3 regions of the Pseudoalteromonas sp. SR41-4 genome follow, and region 3 is predicted to be linked to each of the others. Evidence: predicted binding sites of a transcription regulator. Region 3 holds the regulator's gene; each other region holds the start of a gene.

Region 1 (4,733 bases), on a different contig from region 3:
ACTCAGTGCGAGCTTTGGCGTAGGTGCTATTAATTGCATCACGAGCAACCGCTAAATCAGCCTCATTTTCAACTTTCACAAAAACATGTAATAAGCCGGGATCTTTGGTATCAGGGTTATAGCTAAACATTTGGCTAGCAATTTGTTTATCAACCACTAACTCTTGGTAAAGCTCTGAGTTGGTTGAAAAATAAAGCTGTGACAGTAAATCAAGCGCGGCTCTGTCTTTTTGTTTTGGCTGCCAGGCTGTGCCTTTATAAGATACTAATAACCAATGCCCTGGTAAGCCTTCGTTTTGCTCATGTATATATTTCGCCGCTTGCTGTTTTGGTTCGGTTGGAATATCAGCAACGAAATCGCCTTTTTGCCATTGGCCCCAGTGTTTTTTAACCATAGCCATAGTTTCAGCTGGATCAACATCGCCTACAATCACTAATGACACATATTCAGGTTTATAAAACTTAGCAAAAAACTCTTTACCGTATGCCATTTGATCCGGCATGGCTTCAATATCTTCAAAAAAGCCCATTGTGGTATGTTTATAAGTATGTTTTTCGAATGCTTCATTACGTACTGCAGAAAGTAACTTACGAACCGGGCTGGCATTATTTTTAAGGTATTCGCCTTTAACTGTTAATGCTTCGGTACGAAATTGCTCTTCTGAATAAGTCAGGTTTTGAAAAATATCCGCTTCAATTTCAAGTACTTTATCAAGATGTTGCTTTGAAAAGTTTAAGTGATAGTTAGTGTAATCATTGGTTGTATAAGCGCGATTATCAACCCCAGAATTTTTTAGAATATCAGAATACACATCTTGCGGATATTTTTCAGAGCCTTTAAACATCATGTGTTCAAAAAAGTGTGCAAAACCGGTTTTACCTGCTTCGACTTCATTACGAGAACCGACAGACACTGGAATTTGTAGTGATACCACATCAGGGTAATCAGTTTTCACCACCATAACGCGTAAACCATTATCAAGCTCTTCTAATAAATAATCTTGTGAGAACACCCGATCATTACTACTGCCAACCGTTGACTGTTCAATCTCAACCTCTTTGACCATGTTTGAGACGCTGGTATTTGCACAGCCGCCCAGTGCAAGCGTTACCGCAAGGCTCGTTGCTAATAATTTAAATTTCATTGCTATCCCTTGTTAGTTGAATAAATTTCTTGTTTTTAGTCATCCGATTATGCAACAAAGCAAGTCAATATAAGACCCCTGAGGTAATAAATTATGTAAACAGTTGTGTATCAGAGAACTCTTCATTCAGAGCAACATGAATAAAACTCACCTTCGTTGAAAAAGTTTCACTAAAAAAATCTATCTAGACGTCTAAATGGCTGCTATATTATTTGCCATAGACACTAACTTAGCTGGAATGAGGATTATGGCTTTATCACTACAAGAGAAAATTGAAGACACCAATCAGGGTGTGTACTTAATTGGTACCACCCCACCACGTATTGGTACTGATAAAGCGCAGCTTGAAATTATCGCCCAAAAGCTCTTAGCTCGTTTGCATGAAATTGAATACGATGGCGTGATTATTTATGACATTCAAGATGAAAGTAGTCGCACTGAGATGCCTCGCCCTTTTCCGTTCAAGCAAACAGTAGATCCTCGAGAATACAGTAACTTACTACGTAATTTATCGCATCAAGAAGTGATCACTTATAAAAGTGTTGCACAGCGCGGTGTGGCCGAATTTAAACAGTGGTTAAGCGAAACTAAAAACCAGTTTAATTTAAAAAACCTAGTATTAGTCGGTAGTCCATCATCTGACGGGGATATTAAATTAAGCCTGCCTGATGCTTATAAAGTCTTAAGCGAACAGCCTCAAGACTTCTTTTTAGGAGGCGTTACCATTGCCGAGCGCCACGCAAGTAAACGTAATGAACATGAACGCTTACTTGAAAAAACCACGCAAGGCTGTAAATTTTTTATCTCACAAGCTGTGTATAACGCGCAAGCAACCGTGGATTTGATCACCAGTTATGCGCGCAGCTGTAAAGCTCAAGGTATCGAACCTAAACGTATTATTCTAACCTTTACACCCTGCGGCAGTGAAAAAACCTTAGAGTTTATGCAATGGTTAGGAATTTCCGTACCTGATGCAACTAAATGGCGGATGCTTGATTCGCAAAACCCACTGAGTGAATCTGTACGTATTTGCCGTGAAAACTTAGATTTAATACTAAGAAGTTGCGCGCATTTAGACGTGCCACTGGGGTTAAATATTGAAAGTTTAACCAACCGTAAAGAAGAAATTGATGCATCTATTAATCTTTACCGCTTATTAAAAGCGACAATGGAGCTGAACCTAGCTGAGAAGCAAATAGCTTAGGTTCGGGCTTCGGGCTTCGGGCTTCGGGCAATAATGATAAGCGGCATAGAATAAGCCAGCTCAAGTAGTTAGCTTCGTTTCCTTCTCTTTGTGCAAAAAAACTTAGTGAATTATTCACAAAGAGGTTAAGAGACGCTGCGCTTAAGAGTAATACATATTCTAGGCCCGACTTGCCAGAGCATGTGATATCACCAGCACCAAAAGTAGACGCTTGAAAACGAAGTCCCTTGTCGCAGCTCAAAAACAAAAGGAATTAACATTGCGCTTCCTGTTAATCAAAAGCGCATGATGGGTGGTGTGGGGGCTGGAGGTTAGAGACCTCCGGCTACCCGATTAGGTTATTTCTTACCGTTTCCTACCATTTGCTTTTTTACTTTTTTGCTTCATAGCGCTTTTTAATACTCTTGTTTTTTCTACATCAAATTCTTTCATGGCTTTATAGCTGAACATCTCATTTAGAGGCATATCTAAATTAAAAGTTGACTTTTCCCTGTACTCTTCGAGTTCCAGATACTTAATGAACTCTTCCACACGCTCCAGCCTAACTTTAACACGGTCTAAACTTTCACCTCGATTAAATAAACTATATTCTTTTCTAGCTGCTTCTGTGAGGTAATTACAAGTCTTTTCCGTAAACAAACCTGTATCAGTACAAATCAAGTCTAAGTAGGTGAAATAGTGAGCGAGTTCATTGCTCATATAAAGGCCGTAGTTAGTTATTTTTATGCTATCAACATTATTTGAAAATTCATCAAGTCTATTATTTGATTCAACAAAACCATGCTTTAGGAGTGAGTCCACATTTTTTTCAAAGTCATCAATCATATTAAAAGTTTCAGAAAAATATGACTTCAATATCGCTATAGAGTGATATGAAGGTGATGAACTATCAGTTCCTTTAGATAGTTTCCTTAGAATACGTAATGCTGTGAAATGAGATGAATGCCTGTTAGAACGTAGTTGATAAATATTAGGAATATCACTCAGCTGTTCATCATAAAAGTACCTAGTTGGAATCATTACTGGTTTTAATACTTGATGAATTTGAAAATTCCATCGACCAACAGCGATCATCTCATCGACATTGGTATAGCCAGACAATAAGAAGCTCCTAAATAAGTCTAGGGATAACCTTGTATCACCATGAGCACAGGCACTTATAAAGTTAGTTAAAGGTGATGCTTGATTTTCAAATTCCTTAGAGAGTATTTTTAAATAAACCTGACAATCTTGAACAAATGCACTATCAACATCACCAATTATCATTTCTCTCCGATTCGAGTCGGCAAGTAATGAAATAGTATAAGAAAGCCTTTTCTTAAAAACTTCAGCTGGACTGGGCGAGCTGATATGAAAACCAGAGTTTTGGAAGGCATCCAAAACTCCATGTATTTTTGAGTCATAGAATCGTTCTTCTCTCATTGATATCAGAGACACACAAGCAAGTTCGTTTGATATTTCTTGCGCTGAAGTAAAACAAAAATCCTGAATATCTGTAGAGTATTGGTCTGTATTATCAACAACAACTATTGTACCTTTGCCTTGCTCTCCCCAGTAGTTGACTAACCTAGTAGCACAGTATAAATGGTCTTTTTTCCAATCTGAGATTAGCTGATTCAATTTTAAATTGAATATTTCAGAATTAACTTGCAAGCCACTTAAATCCTGCTTTAACGAGATTTGATAACGATCATCAAATAATTTTTCGATAACTATGTCGCGATCTGAGTTTAAAATATTATCCGTATCTAAAGTTTCAACAAGTTTTTTCCAAATATGAGCCCTTATAACCTCTTTATTCTCGGGGATTTTTAATAAGTCGACTATTGATATTACAGAGTGATCTTTTAACCACCTAGGTGGGGTATGATGCAACAATCGTTTAATAAAAGTCGACTTACCAGCACCTTTACCACCAAAAAGGACTAATACCTCACCTTTTCTACCTTTTTTAAGGTTTTTAGTTAAACGGCCACCTAGCTTTCCTCCTTTACCTGTATCGTCAAGTTGTGAAACACCATACTCTTTAAAGTACGGACTTAAAGAGTCTTGTATTAAGCTATGAATGCCATCAAACGTAGTTTTGTATTCACGTTGTGATACATAACATTTATCCATAAAATCAGTATCATCATCTGAAATTACCCCAAAATAATGATTGGCAATTGGTCTTAGAGTAGGAGCTAATCTATTTGCATTAATGGGATGAGCATAAGATAGAATCTTATCTTTTGGATAAAATATACTTCTATCTTTAGGTTGCGTACTTGACAACAAAGGTGAAAGCGATGAATTATAAAAAATAGCTGTGAAGGATAATGTGTTAATGGCTTTAGTATAATCATTGACAAAAAATGATAATGATCTCACCACAAATGCTTTCAG
Region 2 (4,733 bases), on a different contig from region 3:
TCAACCGCTTTTCGCAGCTCTGCTGGAATATCATCATACACAGCGAGTTGCCCTGCATTAACAATCCCCATATCCATACCCGCTTGAATTGCGTGATATAAAAATACTGAGTGAATAGCCTCTCGCACGGGGTTATTCCCACGAAACGAGAACGATACATTCGACACCCCGCCCGACACTTTACAGTGTGGCAAGTTTTGCTTAATGCGACGTGTACCTTCAATAAATTCAACTGCGTAGTTGTCGTGCTCTTCAATACCAGTTGCTACCGCAAAGATGTTGGGATCGAAAATAATATCTTCTGGCGCAAAGCCAATTTCATCCACCAAAATGCGGTAACTACGCTGACAAATTTCAAACTTGCGATCGGCTGTATCTGCTTGGCCGTCGGTATCAAACGCCATAACCACTGCAGCGGCGCCAAAACGTTTAATAATTTTAGCTTGGCGAATAAATGGCTCTTCACCTTCTTTTAGCGAGATTGAGTTTACAATTGCCTTGCCTTGAATACACTTTAAGCCCGCTTCAATAACTTCCCATTTAGAAGAGTCAACCATAATTGGCACGCGAGAAATATCAGGCTCGGAGGCAATCAAATTTAAAAACTTCACCATGGCGGCTTTTGAGTCCAGCATGGCTTCATCCATGTTGATATCAATAACCTGTGCGCCGTTTTCTACTTGCTCGCGGGCAACATTAAGCGCACTCTCGTAATCTTCTTCCATGATCAAACGTTTGAACATGGCTGAGCCGGTCACATTGGTACGTTCGCCAACGTTGGTAAATACTGCTATTTTTTGTGTCATCTCGGCTACCTTAGTTTAAATTACACGCTTCAAGGCCTGATAAGCGCATACGCACTTCAAGCTCTGGCAATAGGCGAGGTTTAACACCTTCAAGCCCTTTCGAAAATGCCCTGATGTGTGCAGGTGTGGTACCACAACAACCGCCAACAATATTGATAAAGCCAGACTTGCCCCAATCGATAATTTCTTGAGCCATTTCAGGTGCTTCTAAATCATATTCCCCAAACTCGTTCGGTAAACCAGCATTGGGGTGAACAGAGACAAAGGTTTCGCAAACACGCGATAGTTCTTCTACATATTGGCGCAATAAATCTGGACCTAGCGCGCAGTTCAAGCCAATTGAAATTGGCTTTATATGACGAATAGAATTATAAAATGCTTCGGTGGTTTGCCCTGACAGCGTACGGCCCGAGGCATCGGTTATGGTGCCAGAGATCATCACAGGCAACTTGCGCCCTGCTTGTTCAAACGCTTCTTCAACCGCGAATGAAGCCGCTTTTGCATTAAGCGTATCAAAAATTGTTTCTATTAAAATGAGATCAACACCACCTTCCATTAAAGCAAGGGTTGATTCAACATACGCGGTGACTAACTTATCAAACGTGACATTGCGATAACCGGGGTCGTTCACATCCGGTGAGATTGAACAGGTTTTTGAGGTTGGCCCTAAAACACCCGCAACATAGCGTGGTTTAGCTGGATTTTTAGCAGTAAACTCATCACAAATACTGCGTGCTAATTTAGCTGACTCTAAGTTTACTTCACGGCTGATGCTGGCCATATCGTAATCTTCCATCGAAATTGTAGTCGAATTAAAGGTGTTGGTTTCGATAATATCGGCACCTGCACTTAAAAAGCCACGATGAATATCAGCAATAATTTTTGGTTGTGTAATGCTTAATAAATCATTATTACCTTTAATTAGCACATGCCAGTCTTTAAAGCGCTCGCCACGGTAATCGTGTTCTTCTAATTTGTGTTCTTGGATCATGGTACCCATAGCACCATCAAGAATTAAAATACGCTGTTTTAACGCTTCAATTAACTCGGCGCTTTTGTTTTCTAAATTATTCGGCATAGTTGTTAGTCCTTACGGCTTGGCTAACTAAATTAATATCATAGGGTGTGGTTTGGTACACATAATAATTTAACCAATTCGAAAACAGTAAAAAGGCATGGCTTTGCCAAGTTTTCGACGGTTCGTTATCTGGGTTGTTCTCTGGAAAGTAATTTTCAGGCAATGGCGCATCAGGGCCTTTTTCTAAATCGCGCTGATATTCGCCTTTTAAAGTGTCTGCATCATACTCAGGATGCCCGGTAATATACACTTGGCTGCCGGATTTATTTTTTATTAAGTAAGCGCCTACTTGCTCTGAACCTGCCAGCACAACTAAGTCATCACAAGCGTTAATTTTTTCAATATCAATATGACCATAACGCGAGTGCGGCACTACAAAGGTATCGTCAAAACCACGCGTTAAGGCTCCATGTTCAAAGTAACACTTATGGGTAAACACGCCACAGAGCTTATTTTCTTTTAGTTCACGCTTTAGATTATAATGATGAAATAAACCCGCGTGAGCCGCCCAACACGAAAATAATGTTGAGGTTACATGCTGCTCCGCCCAATCTAAAATTACTTTTAGTTCATCCCAGTAGGCTACATCGTCATATTCTAAATGTGCCAATGGTGCGCCGGTAATGAGTAATGCATCGTAATTGTTGTCTTTCACTTCAGAGAAATAACGGTAAAAAGTGTCTAAATGCTGCTCTGAATTGCTACTGCTGCGATGAGTGTCTAAACGTAGAAGCTCTACATTCACTTGTAAGGGTGAATTAGCGAGCAAACGAATAAATTGCACCTCGGTTTCTACCTTATTAGGCATTAAGTTTAAAATCGCCAAGCGCATCGGACGGATCTCTTGGGTTTTAGCGCGGCTTTTTGGCATTACGAATACGTTTTCTTGACGTAACTTCGCAATTGCGGGCAATTCATCTTTAACGGTAATAGGCATACTCATCTCCAAGGCATAATTAACCAATGGCTAATTATGAACGGATAGCTGGAAATTTCAACCTCTAGATGTTTAGATGTCCAAATGAATTTATTTTAGCTATTTTTTTGCATTCTAAAAACCGCTCGCCATAATGCGCCTGTTGATTTTATTTTAAGGTGGTAAACGTGATTGATTGCCTAGGCTTAGGAGAACTTTTTGCTATATTAGCAGCTATTGTTTGGGCGCTTTCGACCATTTTATATAAAGGTTTTAGCCATCACTTAACGCCTATGCAGCTAAACATCAGTAAAGGCGTGTTAGCAAGTGCCATGATGTTAGCGACTATTGCGATTACTCAAGACGCTGCACTACCACATCATCTGACAAGCTGGCTTTGGCTAATTGCTGGCGGGGTGATTGGGATTGCGATTGGCGATAGCGCCTATTTTACTGCGCTGCGAAATATTGGCCCTGCTCGCACGTTAGTTATTGAGTCCCTTGCTCCAGCCCTTGTGGGGGTTTTTAATATCCTGCTATTAAATCATTATTTATCGCCATTTGCATGGTGCGGTATTGTACTTACAACCATTGGCGTAGTAATAGCAATCAAGCCTGAAAAAACATTGCCACAGGTTGATCATCAACATTATCGCAAAGGTGTTTTATGTGCCCTTGCAGCTGCTATCTGCCAAGCGCTCGGTATGGTGATGTCTAAAGGCGCACTCAATAATGAGCATATGAGTAGCTTATGGGCGGCATTAATTAGATTAGCAGCAGGTACGATGACTGTGGCCTTAGTTGTTGCAGTGTTTAAAAGCAGTGAATTTAAACAAGCACTAACTCTAAGGGGAATTAGCGGCAAACAATGGTTTTTTGCGGCTGTGTTTTTAGGCACTTTCCTTGGTTTATGGCTTCAACTTGGCGCAGTTAAATATACCGATCCAGCCATTGCACAAACGATTTTCGCAACCGCGCCATTAATTGTAATGAGCATTGGTTTTATAAAGCGCGAGCCCGTTACCAATAAAATGTTAATAGGCGGCTTGCTTGCTTTAATCGGTGTAGGAGTATTGCTCGCGAATTAGCACATTGTTATTTGGTTGATTCGTTGACTGTTTCACCTGAGAGCCACTACAATACAACATTGAAATTTTTATTATTATTTGAAGGCTCCTTCCATGGTTTTACCTGATAAGTTTATTTTCTCGATGAGTCGAGTATCTAAGGTTGTGCCACCTAAGCGCACTATCTTAAAAGATATTTCTTTGCATTTTTTCCCGGGCGCAAAAATTGGTGTACTTGGTTTAAACGGTTCTGGTAAATCAACGTTGCTACGTATTATGGCCGGCCTTGATCAAGAGTTTGAAGGTGAGGCATATCCTCAACCGGGCACTAAAATTGGTTACTTACCGCAAGAGCCTATTCTAGATGAAAGCAAAACGGTTCGTGAAACTGTGGAAGAAGCAGTCAGCGAAGTTAAAAACGCGCTTAACCGTCTTGATGAAGTATATAACGAATACGCGATGGAAGATGCTGACTTTGACGCACTAGCCAAAGAGCAAGGTGAGCTTGAAGCAATTATTCAAGCCCACGATGGTCATAACATCGACAACGTATTAGAGCGCGCCGCAGATGCCCTGCGCTTACCTGAGTGGGATGCTAAAATTGAATTCTTGTCAGGTGGTGAGCGTCGCCGAGTGGCTATCTGCCGCTTATTGCTTGAAAAACCAGATATGCTTATCCTCGATGAGCCGACTAACCACTTAGATGCAGAATCTGTAGCATGGCTTGAGCGCTTCTTGCATGATTACGAAGGCACTGTTGTGGCGGTAACCCATGACCGTTACTTCCTCGATAATGTAGCTGGCTGGATCTTAGAGCTTGACCGTGGTGAAGGTATTCCATGGGAAGGTAATTATTCTTCTTGGCT
Region 3 (4,733 bases):
TATTAGCAAAAACGACATTTAAAGCTTGTAGCAAGTGGGGTTGTTGCTTAGAATACGCGTCCTAAATAATTTGTTTTAACGACGTATGGTGCCAGACTCCGGGTTTGGAGAGCGATGCGGCCTTAACTAGAGGTTTCTATGAAAGAAGGTATTCACCCTAAGTACGAAGTAATTTCAGCATCATGTTCATGTGGAAATAAATTCGAAACTCGTTCTACTCTGTGTAAAGACATTCACTTAGACGTATGTTCTGCGTGTCACCCGTTTTACACTGGTAAGCAAAAAGTTTTAGACACAGGTGGCCGTGTTGATCGCTTTAACAAGCGTTTCGGTTCACTTAGCAGCAAGTAATTCTTGTTGTTTTGTCGGAAAAAGCACCTTAGGGTGCTTTTTTTTATGCCTGCTATTTATTAAAAACACCGCCTTTTAGTCTTTATTTCTTGCTCTAGTGCTCCAGCTTTACGCATTCATTATGTTGTGACTATTTCCCACTTTTATATCCAGTATAGCGAGTAAATAACAGACAAATAGTGATTTGTTGACTATATTGTCATTCTCGTTAAAGCGATAAATTAAACGTTTTTGTCGGTAAAGTTAGGTCTTTTGCGGTTAAATGTTGTTAACGTCTTACTTTGATGGTTTTTAGTCATAGGTCATTATTTTTGCTTTAAAGCGTTGCATAATGAGCATTTTAAGATGGGTTTTTTGATGCTTTGTGGCGTTTTTATAGCCGAAAATTGAAGCTTTTTTGCAAAAAATGCTGACAAAACGCATAAAATTAACGGATATAGCATATAACAGGATAGACCTGATATTGCTTGAATTTAATTATAATATAGGTATCGTTCCCTATAAGATATAAGAACTGCTTACTCTCACTTTCAACTTAACTTACTTGCAGGATAAAATCGCGTTATGTCAGACTTTCGTGAACAAGCTTTACATTACCATTCGCACCCCGTTCCAGGAAAAATTAGCGTTGAGCTTACAAAGCCAGCTGAAACCGTACAGGATCTTGCACTCGCATACAGCCCCGGTGTTGCAGAACCGGTACGTGAAATAGCTGCTGATCCCGCTAATGCCTACAAATACACCGGTAAAGGCAATATGGTTGCGGTTATTACTAACGGCACCGCTATTTTAGGTTTAGGTAACTTAGGTCCATTGGCTTCAAAACCGGTTATGGAAGGTAAAGCGTTATTATTTAAACGCTTTGCGGGTCTAGATTCGATAGATATTGAGGTGAAACACAATACCACCGAAGATTTCATCAATACAGTTGCTAACATAGCTGATACGTTTGGCGGTATTAACTTAGAAGACATTAAAGCGCCAGAGTGTTTTGAAATAGAAAAAGCATTGATCGAGCGTTGTAGCATTCCAGTGTTCCACGACGATCAACACGGTACCGCGATTGTAACGGCTGCTGGTATGATCAACGCACTTGAAGTACAAGGCAAAGAAATCGAAGATGCGATTATCGTTTGTTTAGGAGCCGGTGCCGCAGCGGTTGCGTGTATGGAGCTACTGATCAAGTGTGGCGCATTGCGTGAACATATTTACATGTTAGATCGTAAAGGCGTTATTCATACTCGTCGTGATGATTTAAACGAGTACAAACAGTTATTCGCTAACAATACAGATAAGCGCACACTGCAAGATGTTATTGCTGATGCCGATGTATTTGTTGGTGTATCTGGCCCGAATTTACTTTCTCCTGACGATCTTAAGCTAATGGCTGATCGACCTGTAGTGTTTGCCTGTTCAAACCCAGATCCAGAAATCTCTCCAGTGCTTGCTCATGGTGCTCGCGATGATTTAATCATGGCAACGGGTCGTTCAGATTATCCAAACCAAGTTAACAACGTGCTGTGTTTCCCATTTATTTTCCGTGGTGCGCTAGATGTGCGTGCAAGCAAAATTAATGATGAAATGAAAATTGCTGCGGTTGACGCTATTCGTAGCATTGCTAAAGAACCAGTACCAGCGGAAGTATTAAAAGCGGCGGGTGTTGAGACACTTGAATTTGGTGCGCAGTATATTATTCCAAAACCGATGGATCCGCGTTTATTACCGCGCATTGCCAAAGCAGTAGCGCAAGCGGCAATTGATTCTGGTGTTGCACAAATTGATATGCCGGAAAACTACATGGAGTAGCTGCTTAGCTGCAATTGGTAATGGCACAATAATAAAAACCTCAGTAACTTACGTTACTGAGGTTTTTTTGTAGCCCATTCCTGAAGCAGGAATATATACAAATGATAACTTAATCTTCGTTGAGTACAGGTACTTCGAGACCCATTTCAAGCATGATTTTTTTCACTTCTTCAGGCACTTTCTCTGGATTATCTTTACGTAAATCTTCATCGTTTGGCAGTGGTTGGCCAGTAAATGCGTGTAAAAATGCTTCACAAAGTAATTCGCTATTTGTTGCATGGCGAAGATTATTAATTTGACGACGAGTACGCTCATCAGTCAAAACTTTTAATACATTTAGCGGGATCGAAACGGTGATCTTTTTAACTTGTTCTGATTTTTTCCCGTGTTCTGCGTATGGGTGAATATATTCACCATTCCATTTAGCCATAGGATGTATCGTTGCCTCAGGTTGTTAATTGTTTGCGCGACCTTTTGCAGCGCAAAGATGGCGAAATTCTATCGTGTTAAAAAAGATAGTCAAATACTTGTTTTTTAGCCATCTAGCGGCTTAAATGTTTTTACTTCTAATCTTGCGGCTAAAACCGCATAAATGCTTTGACTTATTAAATTTGATCCTCTAACCTTTTAGACGTCTAAACATCCATTTAATTGTAGGTGACGGTATGAGTCAAAAGAATAAAGCAACCATTGCAGTACGCAATGGTATTGATGCAGATAAACATCACGGCGCGGTTGTGCCTCCCATTCATTTATCGACCACCTACTCATTTGCTGATTTTGATAAAAAGCGCCAATATGATTATGGCCGTAGCGGCAACCCAAACCGTGATTTACTCGCTGAAACGCTCGCTAAGCTTGAAGGTGGCGCTAAGGGGATTATCACTGCAACGGGCATGGCTGCGGTGCATTTAGCTACTCAGCTGCTAAACAGTGACGATACTTTAGTGATCCCACATGATTGCTATGGCGGTAGTTACCGCTTATTCACCTCACTTGAAAAGCGTGGCTTATTAAAGTTAGTGGTTTTAGATTTAACTAAATCTGAAAATCATCAAAAAATTCTTGAGATAAAACCAAAGCTAATTTGGATTGAAACACCGAGTAATCCTATCTTACGGTTAACCGATATTAAAGCGATCACCACGATTGCTAAGCAGTGCGGTGCGTTGGTTGGTGCCGATAACACATTTTTATCACCTGCTTTGCAAAACCCAATTGAGTTTGGTGTTGATATTGTGGTGCATTCGACCACTAAATATATTAACGGTCACTCAGATGTTGTTGGTGGTGCGGTGATCGCCGCTACCCAAGAGTTGGGTGATGAGCTTGCTTGGTGGGCTAATAACATTGGCATTACCGGTGCCCCGTTTGATAGCTACTTAACGTTACGTGGTTTACGTACTTTGAATGTTCGTTTACGTCAGCATCAAGAAAATGCCTTTATTATTGCCCAATATCTAGAAAACTCCCCTTATGTAAGCCAAGTATATTACCCTGGATTAGTATCTCATCCACAGCATGAACTCGCTAAACAGCAGCAACGTGGTTTTGGTGGCATGGTAAGCTTTGATATCAAAGGTGATATTAATGATGCTGCAGAATTTTTGACCAGCTTAGAAGAATTTAGCTTAGCTGAGTCATTAGGTGGGGTTGAGAGTTTGATTTGTCACCCTGCAACTATGACCCACGCAGGTATGGAGGCAACTGCTCGTCTTGCTGCGGGAGTAGGTGATACCCTGATCCGTATTTCGGTGGGCATTGAAGATGTAAAAGATTTAATCGCTGACTTAGATCGTGTATTCAATAAAGTGAAACCAGGTCAAGCTCAGCACGGCGCAAAAGTAATCGCTTCCTCTGTTCAACAACAAGATGATGAGCAATCAAGCTCATTTAAACTGACTCCTGCACATACGGCTTTGTGGTAATAAAAAATGGTAAATATAGTTCATAAATTTGGTGGTTCTAGCCTTAGTTCTGCAGAGCGTTATCAGGCCGTAGCAAATATTATTCTAGCCCATACGGAAGCCGGTGATTGTGTGGTGGTATCCGCAGCCGGTAAAACTACTAATACGTTAGTTACGCTATGGCAGAGTTACCAGCAAGGTGATCAACAGGCAGTGAGTGATATTTTATTGCAGCTTGATAATCATCAACGTACTTTGATCGAGCAGTTATTGAGTCCAGCAGCGCGACATACGGCATTAAACGTATTAGAACAAGAGCTAGCCTTAATTGCACAGCAAACTCAACAGCAAAGCTTACAGGAAGCCGCATTGCTTGCTCACGGTGAAGTTTGGTCGGCACGATTATTGGCTAGCTATTTAAAACAGTTAAATGTTGCAGCTCAAGATGTTGATGCTCGTCAATTGTTTACCCTTAATGATGGGCAATTATTACATCAAAAAAATCAACAAGCCTGTGCCGAGTTAATTTCAGCCAATTGCATTAATATTGTTACTGGTTTTATAGCCGCTGATTGCCAAGCAAATACAGTTACTTTGGGGCGCAATGGCAGTGATTACAGCGCGACTTTGTTAAGCAGTTATTGTCATGCTAGTCAGGTATCAATTTGG

The links. The regulator MetJ, encoded in region 3, represses methionine synthesis genes. The targets are predictions, from matches to a motif close to TAGACGTCTAGACGTCTA.
Region 1: H5180_RS10030 (methylenetetrahydrofolate reductase) is a predicted target of MetJ. The motif match lies at 1,330-1,347, and genes of this name have one in related genera.
Region 2: metA (homoserine O-succinyltransferase) is a predicted target of MetJ. The motif match lies at 2,887-2,904, and genes of this name have one in related genera.

The regions. Positions count from the first base shown of each region.
Region 1 is NZ_JACJEI010000010.1:18,028-22,760, forward strand. It holds gene H5180_RS10025 (pitrilysin family protein) at 1-1,144, opposite strand, end outside; gene H5180_RS10030 (methylenetetrahydrofolate reductase) at 1,392-2,348, shown strand; gene H5180_RS10035 (type I restriction enzyme HsdR N-terminal domain-containing protein) at 2,694-4,733, opposite strand, start outside.
Region 2 is NZ_JACJEI010000017.1:36,112-40,844, forward strand. It holds gene metH (methionine synthase) at 1-806, opposite strand, end outside; gene H5180_RS14270 (homocysteine S-methyltransferase family protein) at 817-1,884, opposite strand; gene metA (homoserine O-succinyltransferase) at 1,874-2,821, opposite strand; gene H5180_RS23780 (DMT family transporter) at 2,989-3,888, shown strand; gene ettA (energy-dependent translational throttle protein EttA) at 3,982-4,733, shown strand, end outside.
Region 3 is NZ_JACJEI010000006.1:5,292-10,024, forward strand. It holds gene rpmE (50S ribosomal protein L31) at 139-351, shown strand; gene H5180_RS06330 (malic enzyme-like NAD(P)-binding protein) at 916-2,157, shown strand; gene metJ (met regulon transcriptional regulator MetJ) at 2,267-2,587, opposite strand; gene metB (cystathionine gamma-synthase) at 2,823-4,085, shown strand; gene metL (bifunctional aspartate kinase/homoserine dehydrogenase II) at 4,092-4,733, shown strand, end outside.